2 regions of the Alteromonas sp. 5NS40-0096 genome follow, and region 2 is predicted to be linked to the other one. Evidence: riboswitches for the same ligand, from Rfam matches in the RefSeq annotation. Region 2 holds a riboswitch; the other holds the start of a gene.
The links. A riboswitch is a leader RNA that binds a small molecule or an ion and turns the genes downstream of it on or off. The one in region 2 is predicted to bind thiamine pyrophosphate.

Region 1: linked by a shared signal. The riboswitch ahead of AC27G9_RS18760 (TonB-dependent receptor) and the one ahead of thiC (phosphomethylpyrimidine synthase ThiC) in region 2 are both predicted to bind thiamine pyrophosphate.

The regions. Positions count from the first base shown of each region.
Region 1 is NZ_BAAJLQ010000007.1:140,041-155,245, reverse strand. It holds gene AC27G9_RS18770 (GNAT family N-acetyltransferase) at 1-1,241, opposite strand, end outside; gene AC27G9_RS18765 (acyl-CoA thioesterase) at 1,304-1,723, shown strand; TPP riboswitch at 1,792-1,890, shown strand; gene AC27G9_RS18760 (TonB-dependent receptor) at 1,945-4,002, shown strand; gene AC27G9_RS18755 (YkoF family thiamine/hydroxymethylpyrimidine-binding protein) at 4,012-4,278, shown strand; gene pnuC (nicotinamide riboside transporter PnuC) at 4,271-4,873, shown strand; gene AC27G9_RS18745 (phosphotransferase) at 4,857-5,684, shown strand; tRNA gene AC27G9_RS18740 (tRNA-Trp) at 5,763-5,839, shown strand; gene AC27G9_RS18735 (hypothetical protein) at 5,894-6,331, shown strand; gene rimI (ribosomal protein S18-alanine N-acetyltransferase) at 6,340-6,789, shown strand; gene prfC (peptide chain release factor 3) at 6,960-8,537, shown strand; gene argS (arginine--tRNA ligase) at 8,550-10,283, shown strand; gene AC27G9_RS18715 (VOC family protein) at 10,325-10,696, opposite strand; gene AC27G9_RS18710 (PAS domain S-box protein) at 10,763-12,511, opposite strand; gene AC27G9_RS18705 (NADPH-dependent FMN reductase) at 12,658-13,230, shown strand; one part of gene prfB (peptide chain release factor 2) at 13,391-13,465, shown strand; one part of gene prfB (peptide chain release factor 2) at 13,467-14,489, shown strand; gene lysS (lysine--tRNA ligase) at 14,513-15,205, shown strand, end outside.
Region 2 is NZ_BAAJLQ010000004.1:149,626-164,830, reverse strand. It holds gene AC27G9_RS13340 (ion transporter) at 1-324, shown strand, start outside; gene AC27G9_RS13335 (phosphoribulokinase) at 542-1,447, shown strand; gene AC27G9_RS13330 (GNAT family N-acetyltransferase) at 1,444-1,968, shown strand; gene thiH (2-iminoacetate synthase ThiH) at 1,935-3,062, opposite strand; gene AC27G9_RS13320 (thiazole synthase) at 3,059-3,826, opposite strand; gene thiS (sulfur carrier protein ThiS) at 3,828-4,028, opposite strand; gene AC27G9_RS13310 (HesA/MoeB/ThiF family protein) at 4,025-4,774, opposite strand; gene thiE (thiamine phosphate synthase) at 4,761-6,251, opposite strand; gene thiC (phosphomethylpyrimidine synthase ThiC) at 6,244-8,181, opposite strand; TPP riboswitch at 8,278-8,387, opposite strand; gene AC27G9_RS13295 (ExeM/NucH family extracellular endonuclease) at 8,944-10,965, shown strand; gene ompR (osmolarity response regulator transcription factor OmpR) at 11,175-11,900, shown strand; gene envZ (two-component system sensor histidine kinase EnvZ) at 11,918-13,237, shown strand; gene AC27G9_RS13280 (phosphoenolpyruvate carboxykinase) at 13,324-14,880, opposite strand; gene hslO (Hsp33 family molecular chaperone HslO) at 15,204-15,205, opposite strand, start outside.

The DNA of each region.
Region 1 (15,205 bases), on a different contig from region 2:
GCCAGGTCGTCGGGGCTAGTTTGATAGTGAGAAGAGGCAAGAAGGTGACACCATTGTCTGTCGGCTAACAGCGCTTTTTTCGTTAGTGTAACCAATTCGAGTGTGTCTTTATTGCTATGCTCAATGTGACTAAAGTGTGAGTTAATAGCAAATAGTGACTCGGTAAAGGGTTCCATCCAGTCATCTCGATGCCATCGAATCGGCGCTGCAAGAGACAGTTGTCTGGTGTCAGGAAATTGGCTAATCAAATCGGGTATAAACTTGAGTTGATAGCCCGCTCTGCTTCCTTCATAACCGTCTGTGGTCGTAGCGAGGATAAGTGAATTGTGAACATTTTTTAGCTTGTTTAAGACAATTAAGCTGTTGGCTGCAGCTTCATCCACTATGGTGATATTTGAAGACGTATATAAATTGGGGTTGTCATTTGCCAACCATTGGCAGATGGCACCCGTGCATTGGTGTACTGCTGAGTTAGCTTTGATATCGATACTCTGCTTTGCGAAATCAATACCTTTGAATATGCTGTCGACAGAACGCCTACTTATGCTAGTCAGGTTGATGTGATTACCACGGCTAAGCTGGTCGGCAATAAACAGACCGAGAAGTGTCGATTTACCTCGTCCTCTTTTGGCCGAGAGCAAAATGGGAGTGTTAGAGCAAGACTGTGTTAAGAGATCAAAGGCCTCTGCTTGATCTTGTGTCCTAAACACATCCCATCGGCGAGACTCAGTGTTCTCGGCGGTCGCCTCGGGCAATAAACCACTGCCATTGGCGTTGAAGTGCGCGACTTGAGCAGAATTTGCAAGCTTCTCAGCAATAAAACTATTGTAGAGAGATGCCTTAAACTCATGTCCGTGACTTAGCCAAGTAGCTTGAATCGGATCTAAATAGTCGGCCCAATTTGCTTTAGAGGGGGATAAGAGAACCAGTAAACCATTTTCTGGAATACAGCCGCAAAGCGCGAGAAATACATCAGGCTTAAAACCGCCAAAGGCATTGTAAATCACTAACGAGTAATCGTTCCCGAGGTAGGTTTGATAATGCTTATAATCGATGGCGCACTGAGGCGTATCCGCTGTTTGTCCTATCCAAACCGAGGCGCTATCTTCTGAAACGGTTTCCATAATCGAAAGGGCGTTGGCGTAACACTCCAATGGTTCGCCGTTTAGCCATAATAACTGTCGATGTGTGGGTGTTGTATTTCTGGCTTCCACCCAATTAAGCACATCATCGAAGGTCATTCTTGTCAATTTTCCGTATAATAGTATGTGAGAAGTGTAACGATTAACTATTAGGAATTCGAATGAGATTTTTGTCCCGCCGTCTTGTCATGCCAAATGACTTAAATTACGCCAATTCATTGTTTGGTGGGCGCGCACTTGAGTGGATAGATGAAGAGGCGGCTATCTACGCCATTTGCCAGTTGGAGACGAATTGCCTTGTAACCAAACACATCGGGGAAATCTCCTTTGAAAGTCCAGCGCTGCAAGGGGATATTGTTGAGTTTGGTTTAAAAACGAAGGCATTGGGGCGAACTTCAATTACTGTCTCATGTTTGGTAAGGAATAAAGCGACTAAGCGCACGATATGTTTTGCTGACGATATTGTATTCGTTAAAGTCGACCCGGATACTCGTAAACCGACACCTCATGGCAAAACCTTGGAGAGTCTGGAAGAACAAACTAACGAGGAATTGCGCAGCTTGAACTTAATCGAAGAGTAAAACAAAAAACATATAAATTAGTTCGTCATATTCTTGACGATTTCGGTAGTCTTGATAGACTCCGAGCCAATTAAACCAAGGGGTGCCGAAAGGCTGAGATTCACCTAGTGAGAACCCTTCAACCTGATCCGGATAATACCGGCGTAGGGATGGTGAATTGACAATCTACCACTACACCTGCCGTTAAGCCGGATCGATTGATCGAGAGACCAATAGATCCTATGAAACACACATACCTTTATTTAGCGCTCGCTGCTGCCTCAAATGCTGCGATGGCCGAAGATAGTGATATCGAACACATTGTTGTGACTAGCGACTTTCGCCAGGCTACAATCGATCAGTTGAGCGCGAGTGCGTCGATACTCGATGACGTCCGTCTTCAAAGTCGCCAAGCTGAGCATTTAGATTCGGTTCTTAGTATTGCTCCTAATGTCAATTTCGCCTCAGGTGCATCACGTGGACGTTTTGTACAAATACGCGGCATCGGCGAACGCAGCCAATTTGCGGAACCAATAAACCCCTCGGTAAGTTTGTTTGTTGATGATTTTGATTTTTCTGGCCTGGGTGCCTCGGGCTTGATATTTGACACTCAACAAGTCGAGGTATTTCGTGGACCTCAAGCTACTTTGTTTGGCACAGGTGCACTCGCTGGGGCAGTAAAAATTGCCTCTAACGGTTTGTCCAGCGATGCTAATGGGTATGCAGAAGTAAGAGCTGGCTCCCAAGACAGCTATCGCGTGGAGGCTGCCTATGGTAGTGAATTGAGCGATGGCGTGACTTACCGAGCGGCCTTCGTTCATAATCGCAGCGATGGCTTCATAGAGAATACCTTTTTAGGTCGTGACGACACCAGTAACATTGATGAGACTGCCGCAAAATTGTCTCTGGGTTTCGATTTGAGTGATGGTTCATCCTTAACGCTAAACTATCGTTGGTATGATATCGACAACGGTTACGATGACTTCTCACTCGATAACAATGGTCAAACCCTATCTGATGAGCCGGGATTTGACCGCCAAGAGACGCACGCTTTCGGCTTGAATCAAAAAATAGAATTCGATGCGGGCTTACTTACGCTTGTCGCTACCCATATGACTCATGATATTGGCTACGCCTATGATGAGGATTGGACATTTACTGGCTTCCACCCGTTCGGCTATACCTCATTTGATGCTTACTATCGAGATGTTGATACTACAATGGCTGAACTTCGTTTTGCGTCTTCAGAGCAGGCCAGTTTGCTCAATGGTGCGATGAGTTGGGTTGTTGGTGCACATATCAAATCCACAGACGAAGAACTACTGCGTCAATACACCTTTGCAGATAGTGACTTTGCAAGTACTTTCTCGCCAACTGCTATGTCGGTGTACTTGGAAACAACTACCGACCTCAGTGAGCAGTTATCACTTGTCGCAGGGGTGCGTGTTGAAAACTATGATTTTGACTACTCCGATAATTCCGGCTTAACACAGAGCAACGACGAAACCATGGTTGGCGGTAAACTCGCTCTGAATTATTTCGTTAATGACAGCTTGTGGTATGCGAGTATCTCTAGAGGATACAAAGGGCCGGGCTTTAATCCAGATGAGCGAGTCAGTCAGCAAAAACGTTTCTTCGACGCAGAGTTCGCTTGGAACTATGAGTTAGGCTATAAAGGGCAGTTATTCCATCCGTCGTTAACTTCACGTGTTGCGGTTTTTTACATGGACAGGAAAAACACTCAAGTTAGCGACTTTGATGTATTAGTCCGAGATGATGGTACACCTGACTTCATCGATGTAATCGATAATGCGGACCTCGGTGTCAATCAAGGGGTTGAAGCAGAGCTAGCGTGGCAGGCAACCGATAGCTGGAGAGTTAATCTCAATGTGGGCTACTTAGACGCCACTTTCGAAGGTTATGAAAGAGCTGACGGTTCTGTGGTGGAAGAGCAGAATCAAGCGCAGTCGCCAAACTACACAGCAAACCTATTTAGTGAGTTGTTGTTGACCGATAACCTCATGTGGCGAATTGATCTTGATGTAAAAGACGAGCATCGCTTTTCCGATGGCCACAATGAATTGTCACCATTTACTGCCTTAGTGAACTCACAGCTAGTGTGGTCACAAGATCAGTGGGAAGCGAGTTTATGGGTGAGAAATGCCTTTGACCGCGAATACTATGTCCGTGGTTTTGGTGGATTCAGCAACGACCCAAGAGACGAATACGCGTTTGTTGAACCCTATTTTCAATTGGGTGCTGAACGTCAGTTTGGCTTGACCGTTCGATATCAATACTAGGAGTATTATATGCAAGTCATGGTGGAAATCTCTTTGTACCCATTAGCCAACGATTTTATCCCAGCGATAAAATCCTTCATCGACCGCTTAAATACGTATGATGCATTGGATGTGTCAACTAACGCGACGAGCACGCACGTGACTGGCGAGTATCAAGAGGTGATCAGTATTCTCGGACAAGAAATGCAGCGGACTCATGAATCTGTGGGGCAAGCGATATTTGTCACTAAGTTCTTGAACTTTGATGCAATGCAAACTCGAGAGCAGCATGACTGACTTTGTCGAACAACTTGCGGCGACGTCACTCTTAGAGTGGCTCGCCGTACTATTTGCTATCGGCTACGTTTGGTTAGCTGCTAGACAAAACAACTGGTGTTGGAGTTGTGCTTTCCTCAGCACGAGTATTTACGTTTATCTTTTTTGGCAAGTCACCTTACCGTTTCAAGCTGCACTAAATGTGTTCTATATGATCATGGCAGTGTATGGGTATTGGCAATGGCGAAGGGGAGAGCAAAGTGATACTACTATGATTCGCTCTTTCCACTGGACTCATCATTTACTGTTGGTCGTTGCATTAGCGAGCTTGGGGTGGGCGCTATCGTATTTTGCGTCAAGTCAGTTTAATAGTGACTATTTATTGCTAGACGCGAGTTTACAGGTATTCAGTGTCGTCACAACGTTTATGGTGGCGCACAAAGTGCTAGAGAACTGGATTTACTGGTTTTTTATTAATATTGCTTCTGCATACTTGTATTTTCAATCTGGGTTAGCGCTATCTGCCTGTTTGTACATTGGTTATGTTGGCTTTTCGGTGTATGGTTACATTAAATGGCAACAAGAAAGGACGCGTAGCCTTGCAGTCACCCCCTAACAACATTATTGGTTTACTCACCGCCCCTTTGGGGTTGAGCCCTGATGCTAGACTCCAGTCTATTGGTGGAGGAGCTGTCAATAATGTGTATAAACTGATTGATGGTGATCGTTGCTATGCGGTCAAGTGGATTGGTGATGACTCATTCAGCGGTATCAATCGTATTCATCAGTACGCCTTGCAAGAGCAACTCGCGAGTCGAGGTCTTGCTCCCGACCCAATTTGGTTAGATGAGGAAGGGCGACTATGGGTGGAGTCGTGGCATGATAGCCCTCGAATGCAAAGTGAAATAGACATAGAGCTTTTGGCAACATGCCTTGCTCACATTCACGCCCAGCCAATTACTGGTAGGCCACTGGATTTGAGCGAACGTTGGCAACATTACTGTGAGTTTGCCCAACTTGAACGCGCCGACGAGCTATTCTCAAAAATTGCAGAGTATCGCCCAACACTGAGTCGTCTGTTGAATCAAGACCGTGATATATGCCTTTGTCACAATGACCTTTCTTTCGGGCATATTTTATCAAGTTCTCCATTTATCGTGGTGGATTGGGAATATGCGGCAATGGGGAATCGGTATTTTGATATCGTTGCGTGTTGCTTGATAAACGAACTCAACCCTGCGCAAGTTGAAACCTTAGAAGTGGCCTATGCTAAATTGGTGGGGATTCCGGAACAAGATGTGCGCCAAGGAACCAATGCATTTCAACCCATTGTTGAACTGACTTATACACTTTGGGCAAAAGCGTTAGAGGCAAATAATCGCGTTGAAAAAGCGCAAGATTCGAACGAAAATGAATCAATTGGTTAAAGCATGTGCAACTATTCAAGAGTTTACACAAAAGTGCTTTACCTTTAATTTGCGATACGTATAATGCAAATCCGCGTTAGGGGTGTAGTTCGAATTGGTAGAACAGCGGTCTCCAAAACCGATGGTTGGGGGTTCGAGTCCCTCCACCCCTGCCAAAACGCTTTCTTTTCAGGTAATATTTTCCATTACCACAGTTCACGAATTCTGTCATGACACTTTCTCAATCTAAAATCGCTGCACTTCAGCAAATGGGTATCATCGTGTGGCAAGATAAGTCTGCTACTGTTGAGCAATCCAATATTGAGCCTGAGAACCAGTCGCCAATGGCGCAACCGGCTAGAACGCGAAATCCTGCTCAAGGGTTGGCTAGCTTGCGCGCTGCACTTGGCAAAGAACAAGCGAAAACGAGCGATGTCAGTGAACCGATTGCAAAACCGGTCCCAATACCATTGCTTGAAAAAGCGAGTAAATCCAAATTATTCGACGATGTTTACATGGCGCTTGAAACCGTCATAGGTGCGGCTGCAAAACAGTTTCAGTGGGTGGAATCTGAGACAATCTCAGTTGCGAATCAACGCGTGCATTGTCCGGCTGATTTGACCCCTCAGCAAAAGCGCCAGCTTTGGCTAAATGTGAGTCAGTTATAGGCATGTCAATGACAACGTTGGTGTCGGGCACTCGCGAAGCTGAGCTAGCCTACGATATTCATAAAAATGCCCATATAAAACCCTGGTCTGCGTCTGCATTTGAAGACTGTTTTACCAAACCCTATGAAGCGTTTGTCCAGTGGCACGATGAAACCGTCGCTGGGTACGCGATACTGTTAATTGTCGTTGATGAAATGACGTTAATGGACATCGCCGTCGATGAATGTTCAAGGGGAAAAGGGATTGGCAGGGCGTTGTTGAAAACTGTCATCGAGCGAGCTCAAGCTTTATCCATTGCCAAAATTTGGTTAGAAGTGAGAGCGTCAAATCATATTGCGTTTAGTTTGTATGCTCGCCTTGGTTTTGAAGTCGTTGAAGTGCGAAAAGGTTACTATGACAGCACTGATGGTAAAGAAGATGCGAATATAATGTGTCTGGACTTGAGTTTGCAGAACTAGCTCATACGACCTATCAATTTGCAGCAGCAAGATCCCTTGTGCTTTTTCTGATTCTCCTGACTCAAATCCCGCAATTGTCTCTCTTCTTCATCTTGGTGTAATACTTGGTATTAGTCCCATAAGCAGGTACAATTCGCGCCCTTAATAACGTCTAAATTACTGAAAGATACATGTCTCTACCGCAAGAAATTAACAAGCGGCGCACGTTTGCGATCATTTCGCACCCGGATGCCGGTAAAACTACGATCACCGAAAAAGTATTACTGTACGGAAATGCGCTACAAACAGCGGGTACGGTTAAAGGTAAAAAGTCGGGCCAGCATGCCAAGTCTGACTGGATGGACATGGAAAAGGAACGCGGTATCTCGGTGACCACATCGGTGATGCAGTTTCCCTATGGCGACAACCTTGTTAATTTGCTTGATACGCCTGGGCACGAAGATTTCTCTGAAGATACCTACAGAACACTGACTGCAGTGGATTCGTGTTTAATGGTGATAGACGCGGCGAAAGGGGTAGAGGACCGAACTCGTAAATTGATGGAAGTCACCCGATTGCGTGATACGCCTATCGTCACTTTCATGAATAAATTAGACCGCGATATTCGCGACCCGATGGAATTGCTTGATGAAGTCGAGACGGAACTCAACATCATGTGTGCGCCTATTACTTGGCCCATCGGTTGTGGTAAAGAGTTTAAAGGTGTCTATCACTTACATCGTGATGAGACGATTCTCTATCAAACCGGCCAAGGGCATCACATTCAAGATGTGAGAATCATCAAAGGGCTAGACAATCCAGAATTAGACGAAGCAATAGGCAGTGGCTTGGTAGAGCAGCTACGTGAAGAGCTAGAGCTTGTTATGGGAGCATCTAACGAATTTGACCAAGAAATGTTTTTGGAAGGTGAGTTAACTCCAGTATTTTTCGGTACGGCTTTGGGTAACTTTGGTGTCGATCATATGCTTGATGGCCTCGTTGAGTGGGCGCCCGCTCCACAGGGCCGTGAGACTGAAAGCGGTCGAGTGGAAGCTGACCAAAAGGGGTTCAGTGGATTCGTCTTTAAGATTCAAGCGAACATGGACCCTAAACACCGTGACCGTATTGCGTTTTGTCGAATCGTTTCTGGTAAATACGAAAAAGGCATGAAGATGCGCCATTCTCGAATTGGCAAAGACATCCGTATCTCAGATGCATTGACGTTCCTTGCGGGGGATAGAGCCTTATTAGAAGAGGCCTATGCAGGTGACATTATTGGCTTGCACAATCACGGTACGATTCGAATAGGTGATACTTTTACCTCCGGTGAATCGTTTCGTTTCGCAGGGATCCCGAACTTTGCGCCTGAACTGTTTAAGCGCATTAGACTAAAAGATCCACTCAAACAAAAGCAATTGCTTAAAGGTTTGATTCAGCTATCAGAAGAAGGTGCTGTTCAAGTATTTAGGCCGCTCGCGAACAACGACCTTATCGTTGGGGCGGTAGGTGTGCTGCAGTTTGATGTGGTTGTCGCTCGTTTGAAGGCTGAGTACAACGTCGATGCTTTGTATGAACATGTCAATGTCGCAACGGCGCGCTGGGTCTACGGCGATGATAAGAAAATCGATGAATTTAGACGCAAAGCAGATGCAAACTTAGCATTGGATGGGGGCGACAATTTGACTTACATTGCGCCTACCATGGTCAATTTGCAACTGGCGCAAGAACGTTATCCCGATATTGAATTTACTAAAACGCGTGAACATTAAGATACAGCAATTATGAATATACACTCTCTATTAGTTAGTCGGTTCTCTCAAGCACTAGAAGAGATGGGCGTAACTGACGCGCCAGTTCCTGTCACGCGAAGCGCGCGTCCTGAGTTTGGCGAATATCAATTCAATGGTGCAATGGCGTTAGCAAAACAACTAAGGCAAAAACCTCGAGATATTGCTCAAACGATTTTATCAACGGTTAAGCTTGATGATGTTGCTACTAAGCTTGAAGTGGCGGGGCCGGGATTTATCAATATCCATTTGAGCAACGAATGGTTATCTGAACGGTGCAATCAAGCATTGAACGACAACCGTTTGGGCATTGCAAAAGCACCTGCTAAAACTGTAGTGGTGGACTACTCCTCTCCTAATTTGGCCAAAGAGATGCACGTTGGGCATCTGCGTACCACTATCATCGGTGACGCTGTGGTCAAAACCCTAGAATTTTTGGGGCACAATGTGATCAGACAAAATCACATGGGCGATTGGGGTACCCAATTTGGGATGTTGCTTGCACATTTGAGCGATAAGCTGGCTGAAAATGCAGTTGCGGAAACGGCATTGTCTGATTTAGAAGATTTCTATCGCGAAGCAAAAGTCCGATTTGATGAAGAAAACGGCTTTGCCGATCGCGCGCGAGAATATGTCGTAAAACTTCAAAGTGGTGATGAGCAATGTATGACGCTGTGGCATCAATTTATTGATGTGTCTATCGCCCATAGTGAAGAAGTGTACGACAAGTTGAACGTTAGCTTAACCCGTGAAGACATTAAAGGTGAGTCTGCTTATAACGACGATCTCGCTAATGTCGTAACTGATTTGAAGGCTGCGGGGCTTGCGGTTGAAGATCAAGGGGCGCAAGTCGTTTTTATTCCCGAATTGGCGGATAAGGAAGGCAACCCTGCGGTTTATATCGTACAGAAGTCAGGCGGTGGTTATTTATACGCGACAACCGATCTTGCGGCTATTCGCTACCGCAATAAAGTGTTAGGCGCAGATCGCACGCTAATTTTGACCGATGCACGGCAAGCGCTGCACTTTAAACAAACTGAAATCGTCGCGCGAAAAGCAGGCTTCATAGAAGAAAATCAAACCTATGAACACTGCCCATTTGGCATGATGCTGGGTAGTGATGGTAAGCCTTTTAAAACTCGTTCTGGCGGCACGGTTAAGTTGGTAGAGTTACTTGATGAGGCCGTCGAGAGAGCGGGTACACTGATTGCTGAGCGCAGTACTGATCTTGACGAAGCTGCGCGCAATCAGGTTGCTAAGACAGTGGGTATAGGCGCTGTTAAGTACGCCGATCTGAGCAAAAATCGCACCACAGACTATATGTTTAGTTGGGACAGTATGCTGAGTTTTGAAGGTAATACTGCACCATACTTACAATATGCCTACACTCGGATTCAAAGTATCTTTCGCAAGGCTGGCGTAGATGTGGCCCAGTTATCTAAGGCAATATCTCTTGACGCCGCACAAGAACACACGCTCGCTGTTCAGTTACTGCAATTTGAAGAAGTTGTCGGCGCTGTGTCTCGCGAAGGTACGCCACATGTACTGTGTTCTTATCTGTACGAACTTGCTAGTGCCTTTATGTCATTTTATGAAGCTTGCCCAATATTGAAGTCTGATGTTGAGCCTGCTGTGAAAGAAAGTCGATTAGCGTTGGCATCTCTTACGGCGAATGCACTAAAGCTGGGACTAGACCTACTTGGTATCGACACACTCGATAAAATGTAAAAAATAGCCCGCGAAAGCGGGCTTTTTTATGGCCATAAACACTATTGATCAAAATAGAAAAAATTTAACTTATTCCCGTCTAAATCACGAAAGTATGCCGCGTAAAAATTGTCTCCCCGAGGCCCTGGTTTACCTTCATCAGTGGCTCCTAAAGACATCGCTTTTTCGTAAAGGGCATCTACTTTTTCTTTGCTGTCTACTTGCAACGCGACCATCACACCATTGCCGATTGTTGCAGCTTGCCCATCAAATGGACGGGTAATAGAGATTGCCGGTTGATCCGGCGCGGTTGCCCAAGCAATGAAAGTATCATCCTCCATAAACCGTCCAGCATTTATTTCAGCAAGTAGTGCGTCGTAAAATGCAGCACCTGCGGCCAAATCGTTCGTTCCCAATGTTACATAGCCAATCATGAATCTTCCTCCTCGTGTAGGTGAAATTTTACTCTAGTCTATAGCTGTATAAATGTACAGTATTTTTTATTCTTCACTCATGTAGCTTGATAATTGGTCTACGTGATCTTTCGTTTCATCGATAAGTGAGCTAATTTCACCAGCAGATTCAGTCGTGCGTAGCGCAAGATTTCTTACCTCCTCTGCGACGACAGCAAAGCCTCTGCCTGCCTCACCTGCTCGCGCGGATTCTATGGCCGCATTCAGTGCCAGCAGGTTAGTTTGGTCGGAAATACCATTGATTGTTTGAATAATGCTGCCAATACGATCCAATACCTGTGACATTGCTCCGTGAGTTTTCGATATCACCGCATTTCTTTCAGACGCATCAGACCCATACAACAGTAACTTGTCGATATCCCCCTCTGAATTCACCACGACAGACAAGGCAACGTCTAACCTAACTTGTTGGTTTTGTGATACTTCAATAGTGAACTCTGTGCGAATGCTGCTTCCTTGGAGAAGTGTGTCCCAGTTTTCTGTCGATAAGTAGTTTCTCAACGATGGAATAACGCGTTTGAGTTCGTCAGTGTGGGTAGCATCAAATGAGGAGAGTGCCATGGCGTTGGCGGTTGTGAGCTCCCCTGTGGGAGAAAACTCCATAACAATATTACTTTGATTAATGGCTTCAAGCCTTACGTCATTTTCTAACGCTCTGCGCTTGGTTTCATCGATATTGGCTTGAATAGAGATAAATTTTACGACTTCTCCACTTTGGTTAAACACTGGGTTTATGGCAAGGCTAATCCAATATGGCTTGCCTTGTTTGTCATAGTTGAGAATTTCATCATAAAACGCTCTACGCTTTTGTAGATTATCGCGGATACGAGCAACGGTCTGAGGATCAGTATGCTTTCCTTGCAGCACGTTACCGGGTATTTTGCCGATGACCTCTTCTGGGGCAAAGCCTGTTAATCGACTAAATCCCGGATTGACGTATTCTATTTTTCCATTGGCACCTGTGATGATGACCGAGTTGTCCGTTTCGTTTGCAACCAAAGACAAGGTGGCAAACTCTTCTTGCTGTAATTTCACCGCGTTTATATCTTTGACAAAAGCGGTGTAAACAATCTTGTCAGCAAGTTGTACTTTCGAGAGTGACAAATTTGCCCAGATTACTCTGCCATCAAAGGTCTCTAACTGAATATCTCGAGAGGTACCGACAATTTTATCGTTCCCTGTGTTGCGATTGGCATTCACAAAACTATCGTGTTGGCTTTGAATCCCTTTTGGAACGAGCATTTTTACATTGTTGCCCAACACTTTTTCTCGAGATATCGCCCACAGTGTCTCCGCCGCGCGATTGAAAAAGATGACATTGTTGTTTTCGTCGATGGTCACAACGGCATCGATACACTGCTCGAGAGTTTGGTCGATGCGCTCTGCATTTTCTTTTTCCGCAGAAATATCTTTAACAAAGGCGGTGTAGCTAATTTTGTCCGCTATTTTTACCCGAGAGAGTGAGAGATTACACCAAATCTTTTTTCCGGATTTAGTTTCAAGTTCAATATCTCTCGATGTACCGACGATTTTGTCTTCGCCTGTTCTTCGGTTGCGGTTTACATAATCATCATGATTGGCTTGAATTGCCCTGGGAACCAGCATTTTTACATTTCGTCCCATGACTTCTGAGGCGGTGTAACCCCATAGCTTTTCTGCAGCAGCATTAAAAAACGTAATGTTGTTGTTTTCATCTATACTCACTACCGCATCAATACATTGCTCAAGTATATTTTTTTGTTGGTCGTTGCTTTTATTAAACCACATCGTAAACATGGTAATTCTCCGTGTAGGCGCTACTTTCCACAATCGCTTTGGAAAAGTGTGTGGAATCCTTGAGCTTTGATTTTTAATCCGTTGAAATAAAGCGTAGACGATTGGAACAAAAACAAACGATTAAATTCGTAAAACAGGATATTTAAATGACTAAAATTCTAGCATTTTCCGGCAGTTCAAGGTCTGGTTCATTCAATCAAGCGATTGTAAAAATGGCGGCTGAGGGGGCAAGTGAAGCGGGAGCTGAAGTCACCGTCATCAATTTGGCAGACTATGCGATGCCAATTTTTAACGAGGATGAAGAAGCGCAAAATGGTATTCCAGAACGGGCACAAGCATTCAAAGAGTTGCTGATCAGCCACGATGGATTTTTGATTGCTTCACCTGAGTACAACAGCAGTTATCCTGCGTTACTCAAAAACGCCATTGACTGGGCAAGCAGAAAGCAAGGCGACGAACCTATGCTTGGTGCCTATCGAGGCAAAGTGGCGGGAATTATGGCGGCCTCACCAGGGGGGCTCGGCGGTATGAGAGTGCTAGTTACCTTGCGTATGTTACTAGAAAACTTAGGTGTCATCGTAATGCCAAACCAGCGCTCTGTGGCTAAAGCCGCAGGTTTGGTTGATGAGCAGGGCAACGTGAGTGACGAAAAGACGGCTGAGCAATTGAAAAAGCTCGGTGCGGATCTGGTTTCGCTGACGGCAAAAATAAACCGCTAAAATTGGCGAATATCTTCTGAGGGAGGCACTCAGCCTCCCGATTTATGTCATTACTGTGTTTTTATGTAATTCAGTCACTATTTATCCCACATTCATCTATCAAAATTTCGCTAAATTCGTTACTATCCCGCCTCTTACCGCGTAATAAGTAAATTCACCTATGTTTGAAATTAATCCCGTGCAAAACGCGATTGCTGATATTCGAGAGCGCACAGCATCGCTTAGGGGGTATCTTTGACTTTGATGTCAAGAAAGAGCGCTTAGAAGAAGTTAATAGAGAACTGGAAAGCCCAGAAGTTTGGAATGAACCAGAGCGGGCGCAATCCCTCGGCAAAGAAAAAGTTACACTCGAGCAAGTTGTAGAAACCATAGTACGTTTGGAAGCCGGTGCTGAGGATGTTGAGGGTTTGTTAGAACTCGCCATTGAAGCTGAAGATCAAGAAACGTTTGACGACGCTGAAAATGAACTCGCTGACCTGACCTCGCAATTGGAGTTACTCGAGTTTCGCCGCATGTTCTCAGGTCCTAACGATACCTGTGATTGTTACATTGATATTCAATCAGGTTCTGGTGGTACTGAAGCACAAGATTGGGCCAATATGTTGTTACGCATGTACTTGCGTTGGGGTGAGGCTCATGGTTTTAAAACGGAATTAATTGAAGTCTCTGAAGGCGAGGTCGCGGGAATCAAAAGCGCCACAATTCGTTTTGAAGGGGAATATGCGTTCGGGTGGCTGAGAACCGAGACTGGCGTCCATCGATTGGTTCGAAAATCACCATTTGACTCTGGCAATCGCCGTCATACTTCTTTCTCATCAGCATTTGTTTACCCAGAGATTGACGATAATATTGATATCGATATTAATCCTGCAGATTTGCGTATCGACACGTATCGGGCTTCTGGAGCAGGTGGACAACACGTCAACAGAACGGATTCGGCTGTGCGAATTACTCACGAACCTACGGGGATCGTAGTACAGTGTCAAAACGATAGGTCGCAGCACAAAAACAAAGATCAGGCGATGAAGCAGCTCAAAGCGAAATTGTATGAATATGAGCTGCAAAAACAAAATGCGGAAAAACAAGCCCTGGAAGACAGCAAGTCAGATATCGGCTGGGGAAGCCAGATTCGTTCTTACGTGTTAGATGATTCACGTATCAAAGACTTGCGAACTGGGGTTGAAAATAGGAATACGCAGTCGGTTCTTGACGGCGATTTAGATAAATTTATTGAAGCCAGCCTGAAATCAGGTCTGTAGCAATCAACACAAGTGAAAGGTTTATGACTGACCAACAACTGGATGAAAACAAATTAATTGCAGAGCGTCGAGCAAAACTCAACGCTATTCGAGAAAACTGCCGCGCAAATGGCTTTCCAAACAGTTTCCGTCGCGAGAACTACGCACAGGAGCTACAGGAAAAGTACGGTGAGTTAGACAAAGAAGCACTGATTGAGCAAGATAACAAAGTCAGTATTGCAGGCCGTATCATGGCAAAACGCGGTCCGTTCTTGTTACTTCAGGACATGACAGGTCGCATCCAAGCTTACGCTGACAAAGACACTCAAAAAGCCTTAAAAGCGCAATACGGTGCACTGGACATCGGTGACATTATTGGCGTAGCTGGTGCATTGCATAAATCAGGTAAGGGCGACCTTTACGTGAATATGGAACAATACGAGTTGTTGACCAAGTCACTGCGTCCGCTGCCAGAAAAGTTTCACGGCTTGGCGGATCAGGAAACCAAGTATCGTCAGCGTTATGTTGACTTGATCACGAGTGAGAAAACACGTGAAACTTTCGTCGTTCGAAGCAAAATCGTCAATGGTATTCGCAATTACTTGAGCCAAAGAGATTTCATTGAAGTCGAAACGCCGATGTTACAAGTTATTCCCGGCGGTGCCACGGCTAGACCATTTGTTACTCATCACAATGCATTAGACATCGATATGTTCTTGCGTATTGCACCAGAGTTG
Region 2 (15,205 bases):
GCGTTAGGCAGAATATTCGGAGGCTTTATTATTATATTGGGTGTCGGCGTTTTCGCTTTGCCCGCTGGGATACTGGCTTCGAGTTTTACGGCTCAAATGCATAGGAAAAAGACGACCTTTCGCCGACAAGTTCTCAAAGCCATGGCCGACGGCAAAGTGTCGCAAGACGAAATAGAAAAATTACAGCGATTGAAAGACACCTTGGACTTAGACGACGAAGATATCGAACATGTCATCGACTTGTTCACGCAACGTCAAGACAATCAACCCCACTGCCCACACTGTGGCAAACCTATTCCGACTCACGACGATGGCGCACCTTGAGCGTGCGCTATGTGTTTGTGGTGTTTTACACGTCACAGGCCAGTCGTCGCCCAGCACAACGCAATAATACATCAACAAGAATGGAACAACATTGCTGTAAAAAGCACTCAAATTAGACATAATTGGTACAACAATGCGCAATAGGCGCGCGCCGTGCGCTTGATTAATTTGTTGAGGCAGCTTATAACTAGTGCTCATATCTGACCAAGAGTGCCTCATGTCTGTAAAACATCCTATCATCGCAATTACCGGTTCTTCAGGAGCAGGCACGACAACGACAACCAATGCCATCCGTCATATTTTTCGCAACCTAAGCGTTAACGCTGCCGTTGTCGGTGGTGATAGCTTTCACCGATTCACTCGACCTGAAATGGAAGTGGAAATTCGCAAGGCACAAGAGCAAGGTCGTCATATTAGTTACTTTGGTCCTAAAGCCAACGACTTCGAGCTACTGGAAAGTTTGTTTAGTGAATACAGTGCGTCAGGCAAGGGGCAGTTTAGACAGTACCTGCATACATTCGATGAGGCAGTTCCATTTAATCAGATGCCTGGGACCTTTACGCCGTGGCAAGACTTACCAGATAACACCGATTTATTGTTCTATGAAGGTTTACATGGTGGTGTAAAAACCGACGACAACGATGTCGCCCAACACGTCGACTTGCTAGTTGGCATGGTACCGATTGTTAACTTAGAGTGGATTCAGAAGATCGTTCGTGACACGACAGATAGAGGCCACTCACGAGAAGCGGTAATGAGCAGTATCGTCCGAGGACTGGATGATTATTTCCACTACATTACTCCTCAGTTCTCGCGTACTCATGTCAATTTTCAGCGCGTGCCAACAGTGGATACATCGAATCCATTTAGCGCCCGTGAAATTCCAACCCAGGACGAAAGTTTCGTCGTTATTCGTTTTCGCCGAGAAATGAAAAACGTCGACTACCCTTATTTACTAAAAATGATCGACGGCGCCTTTATGTCGCGGGTCAATACATTGGTCGTGCCCGGTGGCAAAATGGGTTTGGCGATGGAACTGATACTCACTCCCTTAATTGAAGAGCTACTCGAGAAAAAACGTCGAGCTGGCCATCAAATGGACTGGGTTAGCTCAGAGAAATGACCTTATCCTTGGTCACACCCAGTAAGGCTTATCAAGAAAGCTATCACGCCTATATCGAAGAGCTTGGCGACGAGGAGCGCTATCCTTTTCCGCTTGACTTCGATGCTTCAGATTTTACCAGTATGTTGAACAAAATAGCGTGCTTTCGACAGGGTATATCCCTGCCAGAAGGCTATGTATCCAGTTCAACGTATTGGCTAGTCGACGGTAAAGACATTGTTGGTGTATCAAACCTTCGCCATTCACTGAACGAACAAATTCGCTTTGCTGGCGGCCATATTGGCCTTGGTATTCGCCCATCTTTTCGCCGCAAAGGAATGGGTAAAATACTACTTAGCCAAACGATCGAGTGTGCACATGCAATGGGTATCGACGATATACATATACATTGCTATGCCGACAATCTTGCTTCTCAGGCCCTGATTGTTGCCTGCGGTGGACGCCTTGATTCAACAGATACCACGAGCGATGGCACTGGGCTTCATCGCTACCGCGTATTCGGCCGACCCGAAAACGCGTGATGCCAATCTCGCCATATCGGTTGTAACCCTTTTTGCTCGATTGCTGTTGCGACATCGCTTGGATGACGTTGGTCATCAATGTCAAACTGTGACAACGCGGTGGCGGTATCAGCATAACCACCGGGCTGTGTAGATGAACCCGCACTCATACTCGTCACTCCCAACGCCATCAAGTTATCGCGCAGCTCCGCAGGCTCTCTGGTCGACAAGACAATTTCAATTTCTGGGTCGAATAAGCGAAACGCGCAAATCAATTGAACAAGTTGACTATCTGTTACCAAAGCTTCACTTTGTACACCGCCTTCGCAGGGTCGAATTCGCGGAAAAGCGACCGAGTATCGAGTGCGCCAGTAACGCTTGCGCAAATAGGACAAGTGCTTTCCCAACACTAGACTGTCAGCTCGCCAATCAGACAGCCCGAGTAACACTCCTAGCCCTATCTTATCCATTTTCCCCTCCGCAATTCGCTCTGGCGCAGCGAGCCGCCAGCTAAAATCCCGTTTCTTGCCATGTAGGTGATACTTGGCATATTGAAGCGCTGAATAGGTTTCTTGATAGACCATGATGCCGTCTACTCCCCACGATTTTAGTGTCGCGTAGTCAGCTGTACTCAGCGGCTGTACTTCAAACAACACATGACTAAAATGGCGCTTCAGTATTGACACTACAGTTTCGAAATATGCCATTCCCACTTTCGACTCATGCTCACCGGTCACCACCAAAACACTATCAAAACCCATTGATTTTATTGCCAAACACTCTTGTTCAACGTCTGCAACAGAGAGTGTTTTACGTTTAATCCGGTTTGACATGGAAAAGCCGCAATAGGTGCATTCATTGGCGCACAAATTTGACAAATACAAGGGCACAAAAAGCTGCATGGTATTACCGAAACGGCGACGGGTAAGTTGCTTTGCTCTTTGCGCCATTGGCTCTAAGTAAGTGAGTGCTGCTGGCGATAACAAGCAAGCTAGGTCGTTGATATCCAATGTTTGTTTACCAAGTACCCTTTCGACATCCTTATCACGGGTGCTGTTAATAGACAAAGACAGATCAGCCATATCAAGCGTGCGAAGATTTGAATCAAAGCTCATAGTGATTCCAAAAAGCCCGTCAGCGGGCTCGTTGCTTGAGCTTGATACTGGGTAGTCGCTAGACCAGCTTCAAACGCCATGCGCCCAGCTTCTACCGCAAGTTTAAATGCTTTTGCCATTTGTACCGGATCACTCGCCGTCGCGATTGCGGTATTCACCAACACTGCATCTGCGCCCATTTCCATCGCTTCTGCGGCATGACTGGGGGCACCGATGCCCGCATCAATAATGACAGGTATCTGAGCCTGCTCGATGATAATCTTGAGTAAATCCCGTGTCACTAAACCTCGGTTAGAACCTATTGGTGCGCCTAGAGGCATGACAGCTGCGCACCCAACTTCTTCAAGTCGTTTACACAACACAGGGTCAGCAGAACAATAAGGCAGCACAACGAATCCGTCTTTGACCAGCTGCTCAGCAGCAGTCAAGGTTTCTATCGGGTCAGGCAGCAAGTAGCGCTGATCTGGGTGAATTTCGAGTTTTACCCAGTTTGTTGACAACGCCTCTCTCGCCAAGTGAGCCGCGTATACCGCTTCTTTTGCATCTCGTGCACCAGAGGTATTGGGTAACCACTGTACATCCAGATTTCGCAGCGGTGCCAATATCGGGTCGTCTTCCCGAGTCACGTCGAGTCGTTTAAGCGCCATGGTGACCATTGCGGCGTCAGCTGCCACTATCGCCTCGGATAAATGCTCACCTGAGGCAAATTTCCCAGTGCCTGAAAACAGACGCGAGCGAAACGTTTTCTCTGCAATAGACAACATACTAACCTCCAGCAACAACACTAAAAATGTCGATTTCATCGTTTTCGCTCAATACCACTTCAGGCCAGAGTGAGGATGTCACGATCGTGTAATTCACAGCCACGGCTACGGTTCGAGAATCAATCGCTTTGAGTTTAAGCAGAGTCGCTAACGTAATAGCTTGGTCGACCTCTTCGGCGGCTTGGTTAATAAAGATATTCATTGGAAATCTCCACATGTTAAACACTGGGTGTTGGGAGGAACGGCTAGGTACTGCCATTGATTCGTCATAGCATTAAAGCGGTGTAACTGTCCCCATCTTATGCTCCCGATTCCCACAATATATTTGAGCGCGTCTAAGGCTTGCATCAGCCCCAACATTGCAACCACGGGACCGAGAATACCTTGCGCTAAGCATCCAGCATCTGTCACTTTCGCAGTGTCGTACAAGCACTGATAACACCCCGAATTATGGCTTGGTAACACAGGTAAATACTGCCCCTCTAAACCGATAGCTGCGGCACTGAGTAAAGGGAGTTGTAGCTGGTGACAACTGTGATTAATCGCCCATCGGCTACTGAGGTTGTCGGTACAATCGAGCACGATGTCATTGCCTTCGATGACACTTTGACAAGTGGTTTCGCTGAGCTTTTGTCGATAAGGCGTTATCTTCACATCGTCATTTAGCGCCGAGAAGTTCTCCAGTGCCGCATCCACTTTTGCCATACCAATCTGAGACTCGCGGTAAATGGTCTGGCGATGTAGATTACCGAGCGCCACCTCATCGTGATCAACAATGCGAATATGCCCGACACCAGCGCCCACCAAGTAACTCGCTGCGATGCTTCCCAGACCGCCCAAACCAATGATTGCGACTGCCGCTTCCGACAGGGCTTGTTGGCCGGCTTCATCAACCTGAGGAAGCAAAAGTTGTCGGCCATACCGTTGATAATAGCTAGACGTCTCCATCAATCGCCTCCATCAACTCTCTCACCGCCATCTCCGGATTCGGTGATTCAGTAATCGCAGTAACCATAGCAATACCACTCACACCTTGTTGCTGAACACTCGCAAGTCGGTTTTGGTTAATGCCTCCAATCGCAACTGTCGGAATATGCGCAATCAGCTTCTGGTACAAACCTAACTTTTCAATCCCTTGTGGCTGAGACGGCATATCCTTCGTCTTGGTTGGGAAAATATGGCCAAGCGCGATATAAGATGGAGATAAAGGTAAGACCCGAAGTATTTCTGTGTATCCATGGGTAGATACACCGAGGCGAATCCCCGCTTGCTGAATCTTTGCCAGATCAGCTTGCGCCAAGTCTTCTTGCCCCAAATGCACACCATACGCGCCATACTTAATCGCCTCTTGCCAGTGGTCATTGATAAATACTTGCGCCCGAAATTGTTCACCTAATAACACCACTCGCTCAATCATCGCTTCAATGTCGGCGTTCATTTGATGTTTGATTCTCAGTTGCACGGTTTTTACGCCACACTGCAGTAAGCGTCGCACCCACTGTTCTGAGTCCACCACTGGATACAATCCGATATCTGGGTCAACGAGCGGAGCAAAACCGGCATTCACGGCAGGTAGCGGCTGCACGACATTGGTCACCATTGGGAAATCTTGAACCTCACTCGGCCAGCCGAGATGTGCAATAGGGCCACTGCCCTGGCCAACGTGATATGCCGCTCTTAATCCCTGAAACACATAGGCTTTGGCAATACATACGGCATCTTCGGTAGGAAACCCCTTGGCTAACGCCACTGCCATCGCACTGCTCAAACAACACCCGGTACCATGGCCGTGCTGGGTATCTATGCGTGTTGAGGAAAAACGGTAAAAATGTCGCTTAGTATACAAACGGTCTTCAATCTCATTTGCCCAATGACGATGTCCACCTTTGACTAACACCCCCTTACAACCCATCTCGAATAAACATGCTACGGCGCTATCAATGTCTTTATCGCAGCGTATTGGGATATTGGTCAGTCGTTGCAACTCTTCAATGTTGGGCGTGATCACATCGACATAAGGGGCAAGATACGCAAGTTGCTGGGCACCAAAAGGCGACAACAAGCCGCCAACACTAGCACTAAGCACTGGATCCCAGACGACTTGTAAGCACCTGTTTAACAGTCGCATTTTTGCAATTTGCTGGGCAATAAAGACTAGTTGTTCTTCATTTGCCAACATACCAATTTTAATCGCATCGGGTGCCATGTCAGATTGAAGGGCACTCCATTGCTCAGCGAGATCGGCCGCACTCAGTGCACCAACGTGTTTTAACTTCACTGAGTTTTGCGCCGTCACCGCGGTGATCAAAGTACAAGCGTGTCCGCCCAAGCCCTGAATGGTGAGGCAATCGCCTTGAATACCTGCACCACCGCTACAATCAGACCCTGCAACCGCCCAGACGATCGGCTTTTTAAGACTAATCATTCTTGAGTGAATCCGCAGTGTGATATAGCTCGCTACCCTTGGCTTTAAACGCTTCCGACATCGCTTGAAAACCCGCTTGAATTTCTGCAGGTTTACCGTCCATATCCACCGTTTTTATGGTAATCGCTTGCTCACTCGCAAAATCTCGGACTTCCTGAGATATCTTCATCGAGCAAAACTTGGGTCCACACATGGAGCAAAAATGAGCGACTTTGCCTGATTCTTGAGGCAGGGTTTCATCGTGATATTGCCTTGCTGTATCGGGATCTAATGCCAAGTTGAATTGGTCTTCCCAACGAAATTCGAAACGCGCTTTCGACATAGCATTGTCACGTATTTGCGCCCCGGGGTGTCCCTTAGCTAGGTCAGCAGCATGGGCAGCAATTTTGTAAGTAATCAATCCCTGCTTTACATCTTCTTTGTTAGGCAAACCAAGGTGTTCTTTGGGCGTCACATAACACAGCATGGCACAGCCATACCAGCCGATGAGCGCTGCGCCAATACCGGAAGTAAAATGGTCGTAGCCGGGCGCAATATCCGTCGTCAATGGGCCCAATGTATAAAACGGTGCTTCGTCGCAATGCTCAAGTTGCTCATCCATGTTTTCTTTGATCATATGCATTGGGACGTGACCTGGCCCTTCGATCATCACTTGTACGTCATATTCCCAAGCGATTCGGCACAATTCACCTAACGTTCGCAGTTCACTAAATTGAGCTTCGTCATTGGCGTCAGCAATGGATCCAGGACGTAATCCATCGCCCAGTGACAGTGATACATCATATGCCGCACAGATTTCACATATCTCGCGGAAACGTTGATACAAGAAATTTTCTTGGTGATGGCTCAAGCACCATTTAGCCATAATGGAACCGCCGCGAGACACAATACCGGTTACCCGTTTAGCTGTCATAGGGACGTATCGAAGCAATACGCCCGCGTGGATAGTGAAATAGTCAACACCCTGCTCCGCTTGTTCTAGCAAGGTGTCTTTCATGACTTCCCAAGTCAAGTTCTCAGCAATACCGTTGACTTTCTCAAGGGCTTGATACAAGGGCACGGTACCGATAGGCACGGGGCTATTGCGGATAATCCATTCACGGGTTTCGTGAATGTTACGGCCAGTAGACAAATCCATCACCGTATCCGCTCCCCAACGGGTCGACCACACCAGTTTTTCGACTTCTTCTTCAATAGAAGATGTCACCGCTGAGTTACCAATATTGGCATTGACCTTGACCAAGAAATTGCGGCCGATGATCATAGGCTCTGATTCGGGGTGATTAATATTGCAAGGAATAATTGCCCGGCCTGCTGCTACCTCTTGCCTCACAAATTCTGCCGTGATCTGCTCTGGTAAATTAGCACCAAAATTCTGACCTGGGTGTTGTTGGGCGATCATCTCTTCCTGAACGCTTGCCCGACCCATATTTTCCCGAATGGCGATGAATTCCATCTCTGGCGTAATAATGCCGAGTCGCGCGTAATGCAATTGCGTGACAGTTTTACCTGGCTTAGCGCGTAACGCATGACGAGTGAGGTCGAATCTCAAATTGTTAAGCGTATCATCGGCTAAGCGTGCTTTGGCATAGTCTGATGAGAGTTGTTCGACGGTTGCAGTGTCTTGCCTAGACGCTACCCAGTCTTTTCGAATCGGAGGCAAACCCGCTTTTACATTGATTTTGGCATCGGGGTCACCGTAAGGGCCACTAGAGTCATACACGCCAATGGGTTCATTGGCTTGGTAGACGGGGTTGTCTTGGGTACCCCCCACTAGGGAGTCGGCCAATTGAATCTGCCGCAATGGAACGGCGACACCGTCATGGCTTCCACTGATGTAAACGCGGCGCGAATTTGGAAAAGTTTGACCTTGCAAGTCAGCGAGAAAAGACTCGGCTTGATTGCGATTTTGACGTCTAGATTGTGACATAGCATTTTGCCTTAAAATTAGCGTTAAAATGCTTGTCAGGAGTGTTGTAATACAATACGAACACAGCTCATTTACCCATCGAAAAATGGGCAAAATGATACTGTGCACCTTGTTCCCTTCGCAGGTATTAGCCTGATCAGGTTCAACGGATCCCGCAACGCGGTCTCAGCTTGCCATACAATGGCGAAGCACTCCGACAAGAATAAAAATAGAGTGGGTTAACCAAGTGTGCTTATCTCATCAGCACACCGTTAACACGCCCATTTAGAGTAGAGAAACTTGTTCTAAAACGAAAGAATTTTTTGTGATCATTTTTGAATACCACACTTTTTACCCGCTAGCTAACGTCACATAAAGATCAGAAAAATGACGATTTTGTGACACATATTCAACATTTCGAGAATGGCACCAATACCTCCCCTCTTGACTTATTCAATGAACGAATAATTTAGAATTTTTCGATTCAAGTTAAAAAATAACTTTATTTAACGGCAGCTAAGCCTATGTTTTTCATGGGATAACGTAAAATAAGAATGAATGTCTTCAAATCCTTCCTGCGTTATTCGTTGGGGCTTAGTCTATATCTCATGTTACGACGCCAAGTGCGGTGTTCGCGCACCAACACTAATAATAAGCGCGTTAACTTGATGATCTTTTTATCCAGTCCGGGGGCGACTAAAAAAGGGCCAATCATCAAGCTGTACTCGGCGTCGTAACGGTTTTCTTTGACACAGCGTGCGATGAATAAACAATGGAGTCGTTTTGAAGTTTCTTATTTCAATTATTAGTGCAAGCACGATGGCGAGTATTTTACCCGCATCGGCCGAAGACATTGGTCAATGTCAATCACCGGCGACGCTTATTAGCACCATTCAAGGCACAGGAAATGCCTCACCAGAGATAGGTCAAACGCACGCCATTGAAGCGGTGATCACAGCCAAACGTGACACAGGATTCTTTGTACAAGAAGAAACTGCTGACCACGATGAGCGTCAAATGTCTTCAGAAGCACTGTTTGTCGTAGGCCAAACTGACTTACCAATAGGCAACCATGTCAGGGTAGTAGGCCAAGTCTCCGAAAATTTTGAAATGACCACGCTTGTCCAACTCGAGGGCAGCGAAGTGGTTGACTGCGGCGCGGCTGATCCGCTGAGTGCCGTACCACTTGAATTGCCATTTAACAAAAGCCTCGAATCACTTGAAGGTATGTTGGTAAAAGTCACCAAAGCTACAGTAACAAGCACAGCTAACTTGTGGCGTTATGGTGATATTGTCGTCAGTGACGATTTTAAAAGAACCCCGAGTGATATTGCTGTTCCTTTGAGTTCGGCCTTCGATAAGGCGGTAAAAGCAACCAAGCAAAACCTGCTGGTAATCGAAGATGACAACAATAGTCACTTTCCATCTTCACTGAGCTATTATCCGGAATTTAGCTATGCCAAAGCCATACGTATCGGTGATCACGTTTCGGCTACGGGCCCTTTAAATCAAGGGGTAGGTGTATATCGCGTCAACCCAGTTTCCGCCATTGAGGTCGATTCCTCGAGAATGTCCAAACCAACGGTGGAGCAAGGAAACTTGACGATCGCCACCTTTAACGTTTTGAACTACTTCAATGGAAAAATCACTAGTGATGGTTCGACTACGTTTGATTACAAAGCCAATAGGGGCGCAAAATCGGCTGAGGCTTTTGCCCTACAACAAGCCCGAATCGTCGACGCACTGAATGCCATTAACACCGACGTTATCGGTTTAATGGAAGTTGAAAATGACGGTTTTGATAAACACAGCGCGATTCAAACACTCGTTGACGCATTAAACCAAGATCGCACTAAAGCGCAACAATACGAATTCGTCAGTACTACGAATGGATTGCCTATCGGCACTGATGCCATTACGGTTGGAGTGCTGTATAAGCCCAGCGTCGTGACTCCAGATGGTGCGCCATTAATCATCGAAATGCCCAGACAACAAGTCAGCGAAGGCCGCACTAAAGGTATGCGTCCCTCGCTTATTCAAACGTTTACACACCCTGCGTCTGGACAACAGTTTGCCGTTTCAGTTAATCATTTTAAATCCAAAGGCAGCGGATGTGTCGAAGACAGTGCCGACACAATAAGTGAGGTCGATAAGATTCAAGGCCGCTGTAATGCGCTTAGGGTCTCGGCAGCGGTTAAACTCGGACATGCGCTGGAAAAAGCGGAGCTGCCCAAACGATTAGTAATACTTGGCGACCTGAATGCCTACAGTGCAGAGGATCCACTTGCCGTACTTAGCGACTACTCCCCACAAAAGCGTGGCTATGCGATTAAAACCGCCGTCAACACAGAGTTAGACGAAGGCCAAGCTATTGAAGTAGAGCGAGGTTTCGGTTACCACAGCATGGCAGAAATCTACGATGACGAAGGTTTTTCATATTGGTGGTCTGGCTCGGAGCAAGTAGGCAGTCTTGACCATATTTTAGTCACGGATACATTGGTCGCAGAGGCCGTCGATGCCAAACACTGGAATATTAATTCCGTTGAAGCCTATCAGTTACAGTACAACCAAGCGCTAGAACATTACCCCAGCGATAAAGGTTATCAGTTTGCCGATATCGGTCCCTATCGCAGTTCTGATCACGACCCCATGATAGTGGCATTCAATCTAAGAGCGGATGATGCCCCGCTTAACCAAATTCAATCAGCACCTGCAAGCTCATCGTCTCGCTTTGGCGGCACGCTTTTCTTTGCCGCAGGTCTGTTGACACTAGTGTGTGTGTATCGTCGCCTATTTAAGCGGTAGGCGGCGACAAGTGCAGAGGGTAATGGATTACCCACTCAACGCTGCGTAGTATGCAGCATCGAAAAAGCGCTCTTTGAGCGCTTTTTTTTACCCGAATAAAGTACAACCGCTAGTAAAACTTTGTAACAATCTCAAGGCGTTCCCTGCAAATTTACACTTTAGTCTTTTGAAACGAACCGCTATAGTGAAAGAAAAACACGGATACACCTATGAGCCAGGAAACGTCAAAAATTCTCGTTGTCGATGACGATATGCGCTTGCGCAGCTTGCTTGAACGCTACCTTGTAGAGCAAGGCTTTCAGGTCAGAAGTGCGGCAAACGCAGAACAAATGGATCGACTCTTAGAGAGAGAAAATTTTCATTTGATGGTGCTTGATCTCATGCTTCCCGGCGAAGATGGTTTGTCAATTTGTCGTCGTTTGCGCCAAAAAAACAATGACATGCCAATCATCATGTTGACAGCAAAAGGTGACGAAGTTGACCGTATCATCGGTTTAGAAATGGGCGCTGATGACTATCTTCCCAAGCCATTCAACCCCCGCGAATTATTGGCTCGCGCCAAGGCAGTCCTGCGTCGTAAGACCGTAGAAGCACCCGGCGCTCCCTCAATGGAAGAACAGGTCGTGGAGTTTGGAGAATACCGTTTGAATCTGGCCACGCGAGAAATGTCAGCCAACGGTGAGCCCATGTCTCTGACAAGCGGAGAATTTGCCGTACTGAAATCCCTAGTCACTCACCCTCGAGAACCACTTTCGCGTGACAAGCTAATGAATTTAGCGCGCGGTCGAGATTACAGTGCATTGGAGAGAAGTATCGATGTACAAGTATCGCGATTAAGACGCATGCTCGAAGTGGATCCAGCCAACCCCAGATACATACAAACCGTGTGGGGATTAGGCTATGTATTTGTACCTGATGGCGAGAAACAAGGCTAACGGGCCAACCTAATCCGATGACAAGAATCTTACCAAGGAGTGCATTCGGTCAAACCGTGTTGTTGATCGGTGTTCTGCTATTGATCAACCAAGTCGTCTCGTATTTGTCGGTTACCTACTACTTTATTCGACCGAGCTACCAACAAATCAATAGCTTGCTTGCAACTCAGGTACAAAGCCTGATGGCCCAAGATATCCTTGCCGCTTCACCCGAAGAAAAAGATACCTTGTTTCAAAAAACCGGTATCGCCATTGTGCCATCCGTCAAAGCCTCTCAACTTGGGCTGAGCAATGCTACCTATTATGAATTCATTTCCACACAGGTAACCGAGCAGCTCGACCTCGCTGTCGATGTGAGGATAAGCCCGGCGAATACCAAACGCAAAGGGTCGCCCTACTTAGTTTGGATTAATTTAAGTAGTCACCCAGATCAGTGGATTACGATACCGATATCAGGCCTAACTGAAGCGAGTATTTCTCCGCTCACTATGTATCTTATGGTGATTGGCATACTCAGTGTCGCTGGCGGATGGCTATTCGTGCGTCACTTGAACAAACCCCTTATCGCCCTACAAAGAGCGGCGTTGCAGGTTGGCCGAGGCCAACACCCGCCACCATTGTCGCTGGAAGGTAGTAGCGAAATGATAGCGGTGACTCGGGCTTTCAACCGTATGAATCAAGGTATCAATCAATTGGAAAAAGACCGAACCTTGATGACGGCAGGTATATCCCATGATTTGCGGACGCCTTTAACGCGAATTCGCCTAGCAACAGAAATGTTACCTGATGAGCAGGATTGGATTAAAGACGGTATCGTTAATGATATTGAAGACATGAACGCAATCATCGACCAATTTATCGATTACGCTCGCCAAGACCGCGGTGAAAAATTAGAGCCGATTCAGTTAAACGATTTGATCAATGACCTTGCCAACTCGAGGCAAGTGGAAGAATCTCACGATATCATTCTCAAACTCAACACCTTGCCAACTATCAACGTTCGCAAAGTCGCCATTAAACGCGTGCTGGATAATTTGATCGAAAATGCCTTTCGTTATGGCAGTAATAAAATTGAGATAACCACTCAATTTGATGCCAGAAACAAACGGATCTTTTGCTCAGTTAGGGATTTTGGTCCCGGTATACCAGACAGCGAGATCAGCCAAGTCTTCATGCCATTTACCCAAGGCGATAAAGCCAGAGGTAGCCTAGGCTCTGGTCTTGGCCTCGCTATTACGCAAAAAATCATCGGCATGCATGGTGGTGAAATTAACCTGAGTAATCACCTAGAGGGTGGCCTTATTGCTCAGTTTTCACTACCACTAAAAGGGCTGTAAGCCACGGTATTTCGCCACCAATATCAAAAACAAAAAAGCCACACTGGAGCAAGTGTGGCTTTGTTTATATTGCAATGATGACAGGTTTAGTTGCCAGGCCCAGCCTTAACAATCGCTTCACTTACATCGTATTTCGCAAAGTTAGCTTGGAACTCACCGATCAGTTTTTCAGCGTAAGTTTGATACAAGGCCTTATCTTTCCATGTATTGATCGGCTCAAGTAAATCTGCATCTACACCGGGCACCTGTACTGGTACATCAAGATTCAACCCTTCGATGTGTTTGGTCTCAACGTCAGCCAATTGGCCGCTAACGATAGCATCGATGACTGCACGAGTAGTAGGGATATCAAATCGCTTCCCAGTGCCATAAGGACCACCAGTCCATCCGGTATTCACTAAGTACACTTTAGCATTGAACTCGCGAACGCGTTTCATCAACAACTCAGCATAGACCCCTGCCGGACGCGGGAAGAAAGGCGCGCCAAAACACGTAGAAAAAGTCGACTCTATGTCAGACGTTGAGCCAATTTCTGTCGAACCTACTTTTGCCGTATAACCACTTAGGAAATGATAAGCCGCCGCTTCTTCGGACAATACTGACACCGGAGGCAAGACCCCACTGACATCACATGTCAAGAACACAACTGATTTGGGTTCACCTGCCTTGTTATCCACTATGCGTTTTTCAATGTGTTCTAGTGGATACGCCGCTCGAGAATTCTGTGTCAAAGACACGTCGGTGTAATCAGGTACGCGATTCTCATCAAGTACGACGTTTTCTAAAATGGTACCGAACTTAATTGCATTCCAGATAACTGGCTCGTTTTTCTGCGACAAATCGATACATTTTGCGTAACAACCACCTTCTAAGTTAAAGACAGAACCCGGTGCCCAACCGTGTTCGTCATCGCCGATCAAAAAGCGCTTTGGATCAGCTGACAAGGTGGTTTTGCCCGTGCCCGACAGACCGAAAAACAACGTTACATCACCCGCTTCACCAACATTGGCAGAACAATGCATCGGCAAAACAGATTTGGCTGGCAACAAGAAGTTTTGTACAGAGAACATCGCTTTTTTCATTTCACCCGCATAACGCATGCCGGCGATGAGTACTTTGCGTTGTTCAAAGTTAATGATGACGCAACCATCGCTATTGGTACCATCACGCTCTGGAACGCAGGTAAAGCTTGGCACATTTAAGATCTGCCAAGACGGCGCATTGTTCACATTCCAAGTTTGGGGGCAAATGAATAAGTTACGGGCAAATATGGTTTGCCATGCAGTTTCTGTTCTAACAGAGATTGGCAAGGTGTGACGTAAGTCTGAGCCGACTTGCAAGTGCGACAGAAAGTGAGGGATGCCTTGTAAGTGCGCTTCCACACGACTCCAGAGTGCATCAAATTGTTCAGCGTCGAAAGGGCGATTTACTTTACCCCAATCGATATCCGCTGCCGTGGAGGCTTCTTTCACTATGAATCTATCATTGGGTGAACGGCCTGTGCGCTTACCTGTCTCAACGACAAGTGCACCATTAGCTGCCATGCGGCCTTCACCGCGTTGAATTGCAATATCAATGAGTTCTGCGGTCGTTAAATCAACCAGCGGTGTGTGGGTGGCGGATGGGATTGCGGCAGCCGTCATTTGTAATCCTTATTGAAATTTTTCAGTTTAACTTACAATTTTAGAAACTAATGCGGATCGTATATAAATTAAGGCATAGAACAACATCAAAGTTGAAAATAATCGCTATTATTTTTGTTCGAATTACAGAAAGAGTGAAAAAAAAACACAAAAAAACCGAATGAAATTAACCTACATATATAGGTAAAACAAACATTTGAATATGTATATCTAACTGAAAACTTTCAAAAACAGAGTAAAAAGAGGGGAAGGGGAGCTGATTGAGAAAAGTGAAAATGGCGTGGGGTACAAAGCGATACCTTCACGCCATCAAACTATAAACCTT